Regions from separate parts of the Sodalis sp. RH15 genome, predicted to be linked through region 1. Evidence: predicted binding sites of a transcription regulator. Region 1 holds the regulator's gene; each other region holds the start of a gene.
What was found. The regulator CRP, encoded in region 1, controls carbon source genes, mostly activating them, when cyclic AMP is high. The targets are predictions, from matches to a motif close to ATGTGANNNNNNTCACAT.
Positions count from the first base shown of each region.

Region 2: the regulator CRP is predicted to act here: its motif matches at 1,870-1,887, upstream of rbsD (D-ribose pyranase).
Region 3: the regulator CRP is predicted to act here: its motif matches at 2,056-2,073, upstream of ACL2XO_RS13830 (iron-containing alcohol dehydrogenase).
Region 4: the regulator CRP is predicted to act here: its motif matches at 2,157-2,174, upstream of serA (phosphoglycerate dehydrogenase).

Region 1 is NZ_CP178738.1:813,101-816,253, forward strand. Features, by position in the region: gene ACL2XO_RS03690 (YccS/YhfK family putative transporter) at 1-1,531, opposite strand, end outside; gene crp (cAMP-activated global transcriptional regulator CRP) at 1,583-2,215, opposite strand; gene ACL2XO_RS03700 (OsmC family protein) at 2,530-2,937, shown strand; gene ACL2XO_RS03705 (phosphoribulokinase) at 2,984-3,153, opposite strand, start outside.
Region 2 is NZ_CP178738.1:6,051,145-6,054,297, forward strand. Features, by position in the region: gene rbsA (ribose ABC transporter ATP-binding protein RbsA) at 1-1,359, opposite strand, end outside; gene rbsD (D-ribose pyranase) at 1,367-1,786, opposite strand; gene ACL2XO_RS27325 (sulfate ABC transporter substrate-binding protein) at 2,243-3,153, opposite strand, start outside.
Region 3 is NZ_CP178738.1:3,005,377-3,008,529, reverse strand. Features, by position in the region: gene ACL2XO_RS13835 (dihydrodipicolinate synthase family protein) at 1-771, opposite strand, end outside; gene ACL2XO_RS13830 (iron-containing alcohol dehydrogenase) at 789-1,937, opposite strand; gene ACL2XO_RS13825 (D-threonate 4-phosphate dehydrogenase) at 2,128-3,108, shown strand; gene ACL2XO_RS13820 (DeoR/GlpR family DNA-binding transcription regulator) at 3,122-3,153, shown strand, end outside.
Region 4 is NZ_CP178738.1:1,222,312-1,225,464, reverse strand. Features, by position in the region: gene ACL2XO_RS05780 (2-keto-3-deoxygluconate permease) at 1-14, opposite strand, end outside; gene serA (phosphoglycerate dehydrogenase) at 732-1,964, opposite strand; gene rpiA (ribose-5-phosphate isomerase RpiA) at 2,300-2,956, opposite strand; gene ACL2XO_RS05765 (LysR family transcriptional regulator ArgP) at 3,145-3,153, shown strand, end outside.

The sequences.
Region 1 (3,153 bases):
CGCTTTGCCACTGCGGCCACAGCCAGAGCGTACCGCCGAACGCCAGCATGCATCCGATCAGGGTATCCACCAGCCGCGGTACCAGAAAATGCGTACCGTTCAGGGACAATAGCTGCAGGGTGTAAACGGCGGTTACGGTGAAGCCGGTCATCGCCAGGCCGTAATTTTTCCGCAAAACCAGGTAAGCCGCCAGGGTCACCACCAGCATAAACAATAAAACCGTGCCGTCCCCCAGATGGAGCTGCAGGGTCGCGGCGGCGATAACCAGGCCGGCCAAGGTTCCCAGCGCCCGATGCTGGATACGTACCCGGGTGGCGTTATAGCCGTTCTGGCTGACAAACATCACCGTCATCAGAATCCAGTAGGGTTTAGGCAGGTTGAACACCAGTCCCAGGCTGCTGCCGATGGCCAGCATAATGCCCAGCCGGGCGGCGTTGCGCAGCGCCATGGATTTGAGCGAACAGTAGCTGCGCAGCGCCTGCCAGAAAGAGAGCCGTTGCTGGTTATCCGCCATGATATCCCGCCGGTAGAGCGGACGTTGCGTCCTGAGCAGCCGGGCGATGCGGCTGAAGTGATAAAAACAAAATTGCCCCACCGGATTATCCGGATTTCGCTGGGCAATTTTTTCCACCGCCGACAGGGCTTCCGCCATGGTGAAACGGCCCGATAACCGATGATAAAGAATATCGTCCGCTACCACCCGCAGCCGGGCGGCAATCAATTGGGCATTATAGCGGATCACCGCTTCAGCGTGACTCTGCTCCACCAGCTTCTGCACTTCGTCCGGCTGATGCAAACTGACGGCGATATGCTCTTGCAGGTCCAGAGCCACCTGAAATGTCCGCAGCAGACGTTTGTACTGAAGCTGATGGTTGGCCGACAGCATATGCAGCTGCTGGTAAATTTGCGCAATCAGATCAATCACCCGCTGCTGCCGGGCAAACAGCGGCGGCAGGGCGGTTTCCGGGTCGGTATGCTGGGTCAGCAGGCTGTATTTCGCCTCGATATAATCCGCGAGCTCTCTATAGAGCAGGCTGAGGGTTTCCCGCATCGGCTGCTCTTTAAGCCATCGGAACCACAGGCCGGTAAACAGCCCGTACCAGGCGGTACCGGCGATATACAGCAGCGGCGGGATCCACACCGGGGCGTTGCCGGTCAGGCCGAGGGTAAAAATGGCGGCGATAAGGGAGGCGGGTAATAACCGCCCGTGCAACGGACTGATTTCACCGGTGACGCCCAGCACCAGCGCCAGGCCCACCATGATAAAGGGCAAGGGTACGTGTACAAAGAGCAGCCACTGGATCAGTACGCTGCTGACGGCGAACAGCGTACCGCCGATGGCCAGGCGTTTAAAAAAGCGTTTATGCAGGGTATCCAGGCCGGCGATGTTGCAACAGGCGGGCACCAGGGAGAACAGCAGGCCGTTCTGCAGGCTGCCGAACAATAGCCCTATCGCCACCGGCAGGCAAAGCACGATGGTTTGCCGCAAGGCATAGTTGACTTCGGGGTGATAGATCAGTCGACGCCACATGCTGCCAACAAGCAGGCGTGGCACAGAGTACCACGCCTGTTTGATTAACGTTTAACGCGTACCGTAAACGACAATGGTCTTGCCGTGTGCGGAGATGAGATTTTGATCTTCCAGCATTTTCAGAATACGGCCCACCGTTTCACGGGAACAGCCGACAATCTGGCCGATTTCCTGGCGGGTAATCTTGATTTGCATGCCGTCGGGGTGGGTCATGGCGTCGGGTTGTTTCGCCAGATTAAGCAAGGTTTGCGCGATACGTCCCGTGACGTCGAGAAACGCCAGATTACCGACTTTTTCCGAGGTGACCTGCAAGCGGCTGGCCATCTGCGCCGACAGACGCATCAGGATATCCGGATTCACCTGAATCAGTTGCCGGAATTTTTTATAAGAAATTTCAGCCACTTCACAAGCGGTTTTCGCACGAACCCAGGCGCTGCGCTCCTGGCCTTCTTCGAATAAGCCCAATTCCCCGATAAAATCCCCCTGGTTAAGGTAGGACAAGATCATCTCTTTACCTTCTTCATCTTTTATCAGCACCGCGACGGCGCCTTTGACGATGTAGTAAAGTGTTTCAGCTTTTTCGCCTTGATGTATTAGCGTACTCTTCGATGGATACTTGTGAATATGGCAATGAGACAGGAACCATTCGAGAGTCGGGTCTGTTTGCGGTTTGCCGAGAACCATTCGCTGTTATCCTCTTTTGTCATCGCTGTCCTTGTTCAGGACATCGTATTCCCTATTACGGCGCTGTTTTATCGATCCATCTCCGTTGTAAACGGAGCGACGTTAGGGAACTTATTAGGGTCTGGTTTTAGTGATGTTCCGATCGCTCTCTTGCCCTTTCATTATCATGAGGTCGATCCAGCCTTGTTTTTAGCATAGGTTTGAAGCAGTGTCTTCTGTTGTCTTGCATCAGCATGAAGTATGTTAGGTAACATTGCCACCTTTCCAATAAAAATGTAGGGTGCAGGAAAAACTTTTTATCTGGAGTCATCATAATGCAAGCACGAGTAAAATGGGTCGAAGGTCTGTCTTTTATAGGTGAATCCGCCTCCGGCCACCAGATTTTGATGGATGGCAACGCAGGGGAAAAAGCGCCCAGCCCAATGGAAATGGTACTTATGGCGGCTGGGGGGTGCAGCGCCATCGACGTGGTATCGATTCTGCAAAAAGGGCGTCAGGATGTGCGTGATTGCGAAGTCAAGCTGACCTCTGAACGCCGCGACGAAGCGCCGAGGTTATTTACCCATATTAATTTACACTTCATAGTTTCCGGCACGGGGCTCACCGACAAAATCGTCGAAAGGGCGGTGGAGCTGTCAGCGGAAAAGTATTGCTCGGTGTCTTTGATGCTCGGCAAATCCGTGAACGTTACCCATAGTTTTGAAGTGCGTTTGCCGTCCTGAATGACGGATGCGTTACCGCGGGCGCGACGCTCCGGCCGCGCCCGGTTTATTCAATGCGTTTGCCTTCCAGTAGCTGCTTTACCAATGGTCCCATGATCAGTTCCATCGCCAGCCCCATTTTCCCTCCCGGTACCACCAGCGTATTGATATTGGAAATAAACGACCCCTGCAGCATCGCCAGCAGATAGGGAAAGTCGATATGATCCAGGCCGCGAA
Region 2 (3,153 bases), 960 kb from region 1:
CGAAGAGACCAAAATGATACTGAGCCCTTCTTCTTTGAACTGATTGATTAATTGATAAATCTCTTTTTTAGCGCCGACATCGACGCCGCGGGTCGGTTCATCCAGAATCAATACCTTGGGCCGGGTCATCAAGCCGCGGGCAATGGCGACTTTTTGTTGATTGCCGCCGGACAGCAGGCCTATTGGCTGCTCCATCGAGGGCGTTTTAATATTGAATAAACGAATAAAATCCCCTACCGCCTGCTGTTCTTCCGCGTGTTTCAATCCGCCGCCCTGACGGCTGAAATAGCGCAGGGCGGTGAGGGTCATGTTCTCCTTCACCGACATCCCCAGCACCAGCCCGTCCCGCTTACGATCTTCGGAAATGTAGACGATACCGTTAGCCAACCCGTCCTGAGGGGTGCGGGTCATAATGGCTCGCCCGTCCAGCACTACCGTGCCGCCGGTGCGTTTCGCCGCGCCATAGAGGGTTTTCATCAGTTCCGTGCGTCCCGCGCCCATCAAGCCCGCGACGCCGAGGATTTCACTGCGGCGCAGCGTAAAGCTGACATCGTCGACGCCGGGGCCGCTAAGATGATTGACCGCTAGACGTTCCTCGCCGAGAGGGACTTCAATGCGCGGGTATTGCTCTTCCAGGCGACGTCCCACCATCATTTCGATCAGGGCGTCTTCCTGTAACTCGGTTACCCGGCGTTCGGCGATAAACTGCCCGTCCCGAAGCACCGTGACATCGTCGCAGATTTGAAAAATCTCTTTTAACCGATGGGAAATATAAACGATGCCGCAGCCCTGCTGCCTGAGTTCGTTTATCACGCTGAACAGCGACGCCGTTTCGGTATCGGTGAGCGCATCGGTAGGCTCATCCATGATAATGACCCGGGACTTGAAGCTGATGACCTTGGCTATTTCCACCATCTGCTGATCGCCGATGGACAGCTCCCCCACCAGACGGTGGCTGCTATACCGCAGATTGAGCCGGGCCAACAGCTGGTCAGCTTCGCTGTACATCCGTTTCCAGTCGATACCGCCGAACCGATTGAGGAATTCGCGGCCGAGGAAGATATTTTCCGCAATGGTCAACTGAGGAATAAGATTCAATTCTTGATGGATAATGCCGATACCGGCTTCCTGGGATGCCTTCGGCCCGCTGAACGCCACCTCTTTTCCCAGGTATGACAGGGTGCCGGCATCTTTGCTGTAGATGCCGGTCAACACTTTCATCATGGTAGACTTGCCGGCGCCATTCTCTCCCACCAGCGCCATAACGCGGCCGGGATAAACCGTCAGCGCCGCGCCGGTAAGCGCCTTAACCCCCGGGAAGGATTTGTCTATCCCTGTCAATTGCAGTAACGGTTGCATAGATGCCTCAGAAGGTGACGCCGGAGCACAGGATGACATTGGCGAAAGGAGTGCATTCCCCACTGCGGATGACCGCGCGGCTATATGCGGTCTGGGCTTTGAATACCTGGTGGCTGATATACTCGATGGCAATGGTATTGCCCTGTTGCTGCTCAAGGGCCGTCAACTGATCCAGCAGCGCCTCATGCAGCTGAGGATTAATTTCCGCCATTTCCTTGGCCAAAATGGCCTTTTCTACCTGCATTTCGCTGACAACCGCGCTCACCACCTGTAAAAAGGTCGGCACACCCCGGGTCAACGCCAGATCAATCCTTTGGCTTGAAGAGGGAATGGGCAATCCCGCATCGGCAATCGTGACCTGATCCGTATGGCCCAGACGGGAGATGAGCGCAGAGACGTCAGCGTTCAGTAAAACACCTTTCTTCATTTTCCTGCCTCCACCAGCGAAACGTTTCGCTGAGGATGAAATTAGTTAAAAAAGCAGAGGTGTACAAGCTCAATCCATCAAAAATGTGATCGCCATCGAAACGTTTCGCTAGTGATAAAAAAGATTATTCACACAAGCAATTGAATTTGAGAGTGAAGCGAGAAGAGGATGCGGTCGCCGGAAAAACGTGGTCCGTCAGGGCAGCGGGAAGAAGATGTGAGGAAAAAAACCGACGGCTTATTGCCATCGGCCAGACTGTTGACAAATGCACTCGAAGTCAATAAGGCAGGGCAGGTTGCCAGAAGAGTAAACCGTCCGCGCCATGGGTGGCGCGGATCGAGCCTACAGGGATGTATTCACGGCGTGTTTACGATCTGGTAGCCTAACCCGACCGAACACTTTGTCAACAAGCTCACCGATGGCTTATAGCCATCGGCGTTATGCTTGGGTTAACGGTTAACGTTGGTTGATTTGATCGAAGCTGCCGCCGTCGGAGAAATGCACTTTTTGCACCTGCTGCCAGCTCCCGAACACATCCTTCAAGCTGTACAGCTTGAGCTGTGGGAATTTATCGGCAAATTCCTTCGCCACTGCCGGATCACGGGGACGATAATAGTTTCTGGCCGCGATACGCTGGCCTTCCGGCGAATAAAGATAGGTCAGATAAGCGGTAGCCACGTCGCGGGTTCCCCGTTTGTCCACCACTTTATCTACTACCGATACCGTAGGCTCCGCCACAATTGACTCGCTGGGAACAACGATATCGAATTGGCCTTTACCCACCTTATTCACCGCCAGCAAAGCCTCGTTTTCCCAGGCGATTAAAACGTCGCCGATGCCGCGTTCCACAAAGGTATTCGTGGAATCGCGGGCGCCTGAATCCAGTACGCTCACATTTTTATAAACCGCCTTGACGAAATCCTGGGCTTTCGCCTGATCGTTATTATTATGATGCAGCGCATAACCCCAGGCGGCCAGATAGTTCCAACGCGCGCCGCCGGAGGTCTTCGGGTTCGGCGTGATGATGGAGATGCCAGGCTTGATTAAATCAGGCCAGTCATGAATTTGCTTGGGATTGCCCTTACGTACCAGAAAAACAATAGTGGAGGTATAAGGCGCCGAGTTATCAGGCAGCCGGGTAATCCAGTTTTTATCAATCCGGCCGCGCGCTGCGATGGCGTCCACATCAGATTCCAGCGCCAATGTCACCACATCCGCATCAATACCGTTGATAACCGAGGTAGCCTGCTTACCTGACCCGCCGTGGGATTGCCGAATGGTGACCTTGTCGCCGGTCTTAGCCTGCCAGTATTTGCTGAAGGCAGCATTGTAGTCCTGATAAAGCTCCCGTGTCGGGTCATAGGACA
Region 3 (3,153 bases), 2.2 Mb from region 1:
CACCGCCGCCGGAGAAAACGCCACGTTATACAGATCGGTTCGCAGTCCGGTCACCTGTTCCTGCGCCGCACGGGAGCCTTCCACATCGCCGGCATGGAAACGGGACCAGATAGCGTTAATCTCTTTTGGCGCGACGTTGGCCAAACCGGAGATGCATGCGGAGCAGCCATCGACAAAGCCCTGATGAATGAGCGAGTCGGGACCGTTAAGCACGCTGAAACCCTCGAGATCCTTCACGGCGTTAAGAAAGCCGCTCAGGCTTTCATAGCTGCCGGCACTGTCTTTGATACCGATAATATTCGGATGGGACGCCAATTGCCGGACGGTTTCCGGTTGCAGCGTGTTGCCGGTGCGCGCCGGAATATTGTAGAGAAAGATCGGCACCGGCAGGGCATCGGCAATGGCCCGGTAATGCCACACCAGTTCCTCCTGTTTTAGCGGCACAAAATAGGGCGTGATCACGGAAACCGCATCGACGCCCAAACCCGCCGCCTGCTTACCGAGCCGGATGGTTTCGCGGGTGGATATCTCGCCGATATGCCCCACCACCGCCGCCTTGCCCGCCACCTCATCGGTGCAGGTCTCGATTAATGCCAGCTTTTCCTTCTCGTTCAGCACAAAAAACTCGCCGTTGGTGCCACCGCAGAATATGCCGTTGCCGTAACCCAACTGGCGCTGAACCTGCAAACGCATGGCGCTCGGGCTGAAATCGCCGTTATTGTCGAAGGTGGTGACGATAGCCGTCAGTACGCCGCTGATTTTTTTGCTCATAATACCCTCGTAATTAATCAACAATCCTGTGTTTGGAACAGCGTCAAATAGAGGCGGCGGACATCGTCGGCGCCCACTTGCGTCGGAACATTTTTCATGAGCCGCTGCACGTCCAGCGCCGCCTCCACCAGATAAGGCAAATGCTCCCCGCCGATCCCCAGCGCCTCGAGACTCGCCGGCAGCTTTAGGCGCTGCACCAAGGCGGAAAAATACTCCACCAGCGCGTGGGATTTTTCTTCGTCGCTTAGAGAGGTGATGGCATCAGGCACTAAATCATAGGCCTGAGCAAATTTGGCCACCGCCGCCGGACGGATAAAGCGCATACAGGGGGCCAGCAAAATGGCGTTCGCCACCCCGTGGGGGATATGGTATTTGCCTCCCAGGGGATAAGACATGGCATGAACCAGATGCGTCCCGGCATGGGTAATGGCGGCGCCGCCGTAATAAGACGCCCACAGCATTTCCAATCGGGCGGCCAGGTTATCCGGCCGGGCCACGGCGATTTCCAGATTCGCGAACAGTTTTTTCAGCCCCATCAGGGCATAGTTGTCGCTGACCGGGTTGGCCGCCACGGACGTAAAACATTCAATCAGATGACAGAGCGCGTCGATACCGGTTGACGAGGCGATAGACGCCGGCATGCTGACGGTCAACTCCGGCACCAATGCCACATAGTCCGGCAGCATCACCGGCGAAATGATCCCGACTTTGGTTTCCCGTTCGGGGATGGCTAAAATGGCATTGGGCGTAGCTTCCGAGCCGGTTCCGGCCGTGGTGGGGATAAGCAGCGAGGTGATGCGCTTTTGCGGCTTTTCTCCCGCCAGCAGGGCGGTTAAATCCGGCGCGCCCCCGATACACAGCACTGAAAGCAGTTTCGCCACGTCCAGCACGCTGCCGCCGCCGATACCTATCACCAGATCAAACGACTTTCCCCCCAGCGCGGCGACGATAGCCTCCACATCCTGCGCCCTGGGCTCCGGGGGGACATTATCAATCATCTTAAGGCTGGCGACCTTGCCGCACACCTGCTCAATCACGCTTTGAACGGCGGGAATAACGGCGATGTTTTTATCCGTTACCAGTAATGCCGCTCGCTTATCCTGCAACAGGTAACCCAGGTCGTTAAGCGCCTGATAACCACTGATAAGGGTGCTGTTTATATTCATTGACCTTGCCTTGTCTCTTCATTCCCCGCTCAGGGAACGTCGGTGATTATATTTCATCATTTAACATCACAGCTCATGGCCGCCGCCCCTATTTTATAGAATATTTAACGTTGGTTTTTTTTGATCGTGCTCACATATAATCAACTATGATTCAATATAATCATATTGTGTTTCAATCAGGAGAAGCGGAGTGATTAAAATTATTGCAGTCACCATGGGCGACCCGGCGGGCATCGGTCCGGAAATCATCATCAAATCACTCATCGACGGCCCCCTATCCGGTGCGCCGGCGGTGGTGGTGGGCTGCGCCGGTACGCTCCGGCGGGTTTTATCTCTGAATATCACGCCGGCGGCGGAGCTGCGGATTATTAAAAACGTCGCCGATGCGCATTTCGCTCCCGGCATATTGAACGTTATCGATGAACCGCTGGCCGACCCTCTGGCGTTGCAGCCGGGCAAGGTGCAATCGGCCGCGGGGGATCTGGCCTACCGCTGCGTAAAGCGGGCGACCGAACTGGCCATTGCGGGAGAGGTTCATGCCATTGCCACGGCGCCGTTAAATAAGGAAGCATTGCACAGCGCCGGCCATATTTATCCAGGGCATACTGAATTGCTGGCGACATTAACCCACAGCCGGGATTACGCCATGGTGCTCTATACCGAAAAGCTGAAGGTGATTCATGTCAGCACGCATATCGCCCTGCGCAAATTCCTGGATACCCTGAGCCGGGCGCGGGTAGAAACCGTTATCGCCATGGCGGATACCTTTCTCAAACGCGTCGGTTTCGACGCCCCCCGCATCGCGGTGGCCGGCGTCAATCCCCATGCGGGAGAACACGGTCTGTTCGGTGATGAGGAGATAACCATTGTCGGCCCGGCCATTGCGGCGATGACGGCAAAAGGCATCAATGTTTACGGCCCCTGTCCGCCGGATACGGTTTTCCTGCAAGCCTATGAGGGACAATATGATATGGTCGTCGCGATGTATCACGACCAAGGGCATATCCCCTTAAAGCTGCTAGGCTTCTACGATGGGGTGAATATCACCGCCGGCCTGCCGTTTATCCGGACTTCCGCGGATCATGGCACCGCGTTTGATATCGCCTGGCGCGGACAAGCCAAAGCCAAGAGCATGGCTGTTGCCATCGCGCTGGCAATGCAATTGGCATAAGCGGACGGACGCGATGACGGGACAACCTCGCCTTGACCAGATTTT
Region 4 (3,153 bases), 410 kb from region 1:
GCTTTGATTTTCATTCTGCCCTCACATGTATGATTACATTTAATCATAATGATTATATTGAGTCAAAATATAAAAAATGCGATCTAGATCTGATTATTACCAGTCATGATAAACTGAAATGATTATGAATAAGACCAATTTGATTGAATAGAATCACAACAGCACAATCGCCCGTTAAAGGGGGGGTCGCGTGTTAAAGGGAGTCGCGTGTTAAAGGGAGACCGTGACAATGGGGTCGAATCGGGCGTGGTTTTCCCGCCCGACCGAGCGCCCCATGGCGCGGTAGGCCCGCAGACACCGGGAGTGCAGCGAACCTGTTAAAGGGAGACCGTGACAATGGGGTCGAATTGGGCGTGGTTTTCCCGCCCGACCGAGCGCCCCATGGCACGGTAGGCCCGCAGACACCCGGAGTGCAACGAACCTGTTAAAGGGAGACCGTGACAATGGGGTCGAATTGGGCGTGGTTTTCCCGCCCGACCGAGCGCCCCATGGCGCGGTAGGCCCGCAGACACCGGGAGTGCAGCGAACCTGTTAAAGGGAGACCGTGACAATGGGGTCGAATTGGGCGTGGTTTTCCCGCCCGACCGAGCGCCCCATGGCGCGGTAGGCCCGCAAACACCGGGAGTGCAGCGAACCTGTTAAAGGGAGACCGTACCAACGGGGATGCAGCGGCTATCTCGCAGCCGCCGCAGTCCCCCCAAGGCGCCGGCCCCCGCCCTGGGGCCAAAACCTCAGTACAGCAAACGCGCCCGGATCGTGCCGGGTATCGCCTTAAGCAATTGCAAAGCGGTATTTTCCGCATCGGTTTCCACGTCTATCACCACATAGCCGATATCCGCCGTGGTTTGCAGATACTGGGCGGCAATATTAATGCTCTGTTCGGCGAAAATCTGGTTTATACGGGTCAAAATACCGGGACGGTTCTCATGAATATGCAGCAGCCGGCTGACGTTTTCACCATGCTCCGGCAAAGAAACCTCCGGGAAATTCACCGCGGACAGAGTAGACCCGTTATCGGAATATTTCGCCAGCTTACCCGCCACCTCCGTACCGATATTCTCCTGCGCTTCCTGGGTCGACCCGCCGATATGCGGCGTCAGGATAACATTATCGAATTCGCACAGGGGCGAAACAAACGGATCGGTATTGGTGGCCGGTTCTTCAGGGAAAACGTCCACGGCGGCGCCGGCAAGATGTTTACTGGCCAGGGCATCGCACAGCGCCGGAATATCCACCACCGTACCGCGCGCGGCGTTGATAAACAGCGCGCCTTTTTTCATCTGGCCGAATTCCGCCGAGCTCATCATATTCCGAGTGGACTGGGTATCGGGCACATGCAGGGTCACCACATCGCTGAGGCCAAGCAATTCTGGCAGCGAATCCACCTGATGGGCATTGCCCAGCGGCAGCTTGCTCTCGATATCGTAAAAGTAAACCTGCATACCCAGGCCTTCCGCCAGGATACCCAATTGCGTACCGATATGGCCGTAACCGATGATGCCAAGCTTTTTGCCCCGGGCCTCGTAGCTGCCCTGGGCCTGCTTGTTCCACTGGCCGCGATGGGCTTTGGCATTGGCTTCCGGCACACCGCGGATCATCAGCAGCATCTCGCCGATGACCAGCTCGGCCACGGAACGTGTATTGGAAAAAGGCGCATTGAATACCGGCACGCCCCGTTTCAGCGCGGCCTTGAGATCAACCTGATTGGTGCCGATACAAAAACAGCCCACCGCCACCAATTTTTCCGCGGCGGCAAACACCTCTTCCGTCAGGTTGGTGCGGGATCGGATGCCGACGAAATGCGCATCGCGAATGGATGCCTTCAATGACTCGGTGTCCAATGCGCCTTTATGGTATTCGATATTGGTATAACCGGCATGCCGCAGATTATCGATGGCGGTCTGATGCACGCCCTCTACCAATAGAAATTTGATTTTGTCTTTTTCCAACGATACTTTCGCCATTTCCCGACCCTTTTTGATACTTCAGAAGCGGCTGCAAAACACAGCACCCGGACAAAATAACAAATATTGCCGCATCGGCAAGTTCATTGACCAAAGTCCGCCCAGCACAAGCGCCGAACATAAGTGATTGCTATGGATAATTCTTCTGGAGGGACAGGCATACGTCCTATATATGGCAGTTAAATGACTTAAATGTGATATTTATCACTGAATTTCAGATAAAGAATTAAAAAATGCTATGTAAACAAAATTAACACTTATCCGTCGCCCGCAGTCAGGCCGGCATCGGTAACAATATCCCTGCCCGGCCGGCCCGCTCATGGGAAATCCGCGGCTTATTCGATAACCTTGACGCCCTCCGGAGTGCCGATCAGCGCTACGTCAGCGCCGCGCCGCGCAAACAGCCCGACGGTAACCACCCCCGGCAGAGCGTTGATTTTATCTTCCAGCGCCACTGCATCCAATATTTGCAGGTTACGCACATCAAGAATGATATTGCCGTTATCGGTCACCACCCCCTGGCGATATTCGGGCAAACCGCCCAATTTCACCAGCTCACGGGCCACATACGCCCGCGCCATAGGGATCACTTCAACCGGCAGGGGAAATCTTCCCAATACGTCTACCTGTTTGGACGCGTCGGCAATGCAGATAAAACGGCGCGCCACGGCGGAGATGATTTTTTCACGGGTCAACGCCGCGCCGCCGCCTTTAATCATCTGCATATGGCTGTTGATCTCATCCGCCCCGTCGACATAGATATCCAGCGAATCCACGCTGTTTAAATCAAGCAAAGGGATCCCCAGCGCTTTCAATTTCGCCGACGAAGCCTCGGAGCTGGATACCGCCCCGTCTATCTGGTGTTTCATGGTGCCCAGAGCGTCAATAAAATGCGCGGCGGTGGTACCGGTGCCGACCCCGACGATGGTACCGGGTTGAACATATTTCAATGCCGCCCAGCCTACCGCTTTTTTAAGTTCATCCTGCGTCATGGCATGTTTTTCCTATGGAAATCCAACTTGCCGGTATTATAAAGCAATATCCGGCCAAAAAGCTTGAATTCCGCCGCAACCGTACGCGCCCGGACCACTCCACCCTCATCCATAAGATTTTAAGACCTTACCGGGGCAAAACTATGGCATAGTGCAGGGATACACCGACGTTAGGGGACGAAGATTGAATGAAACGC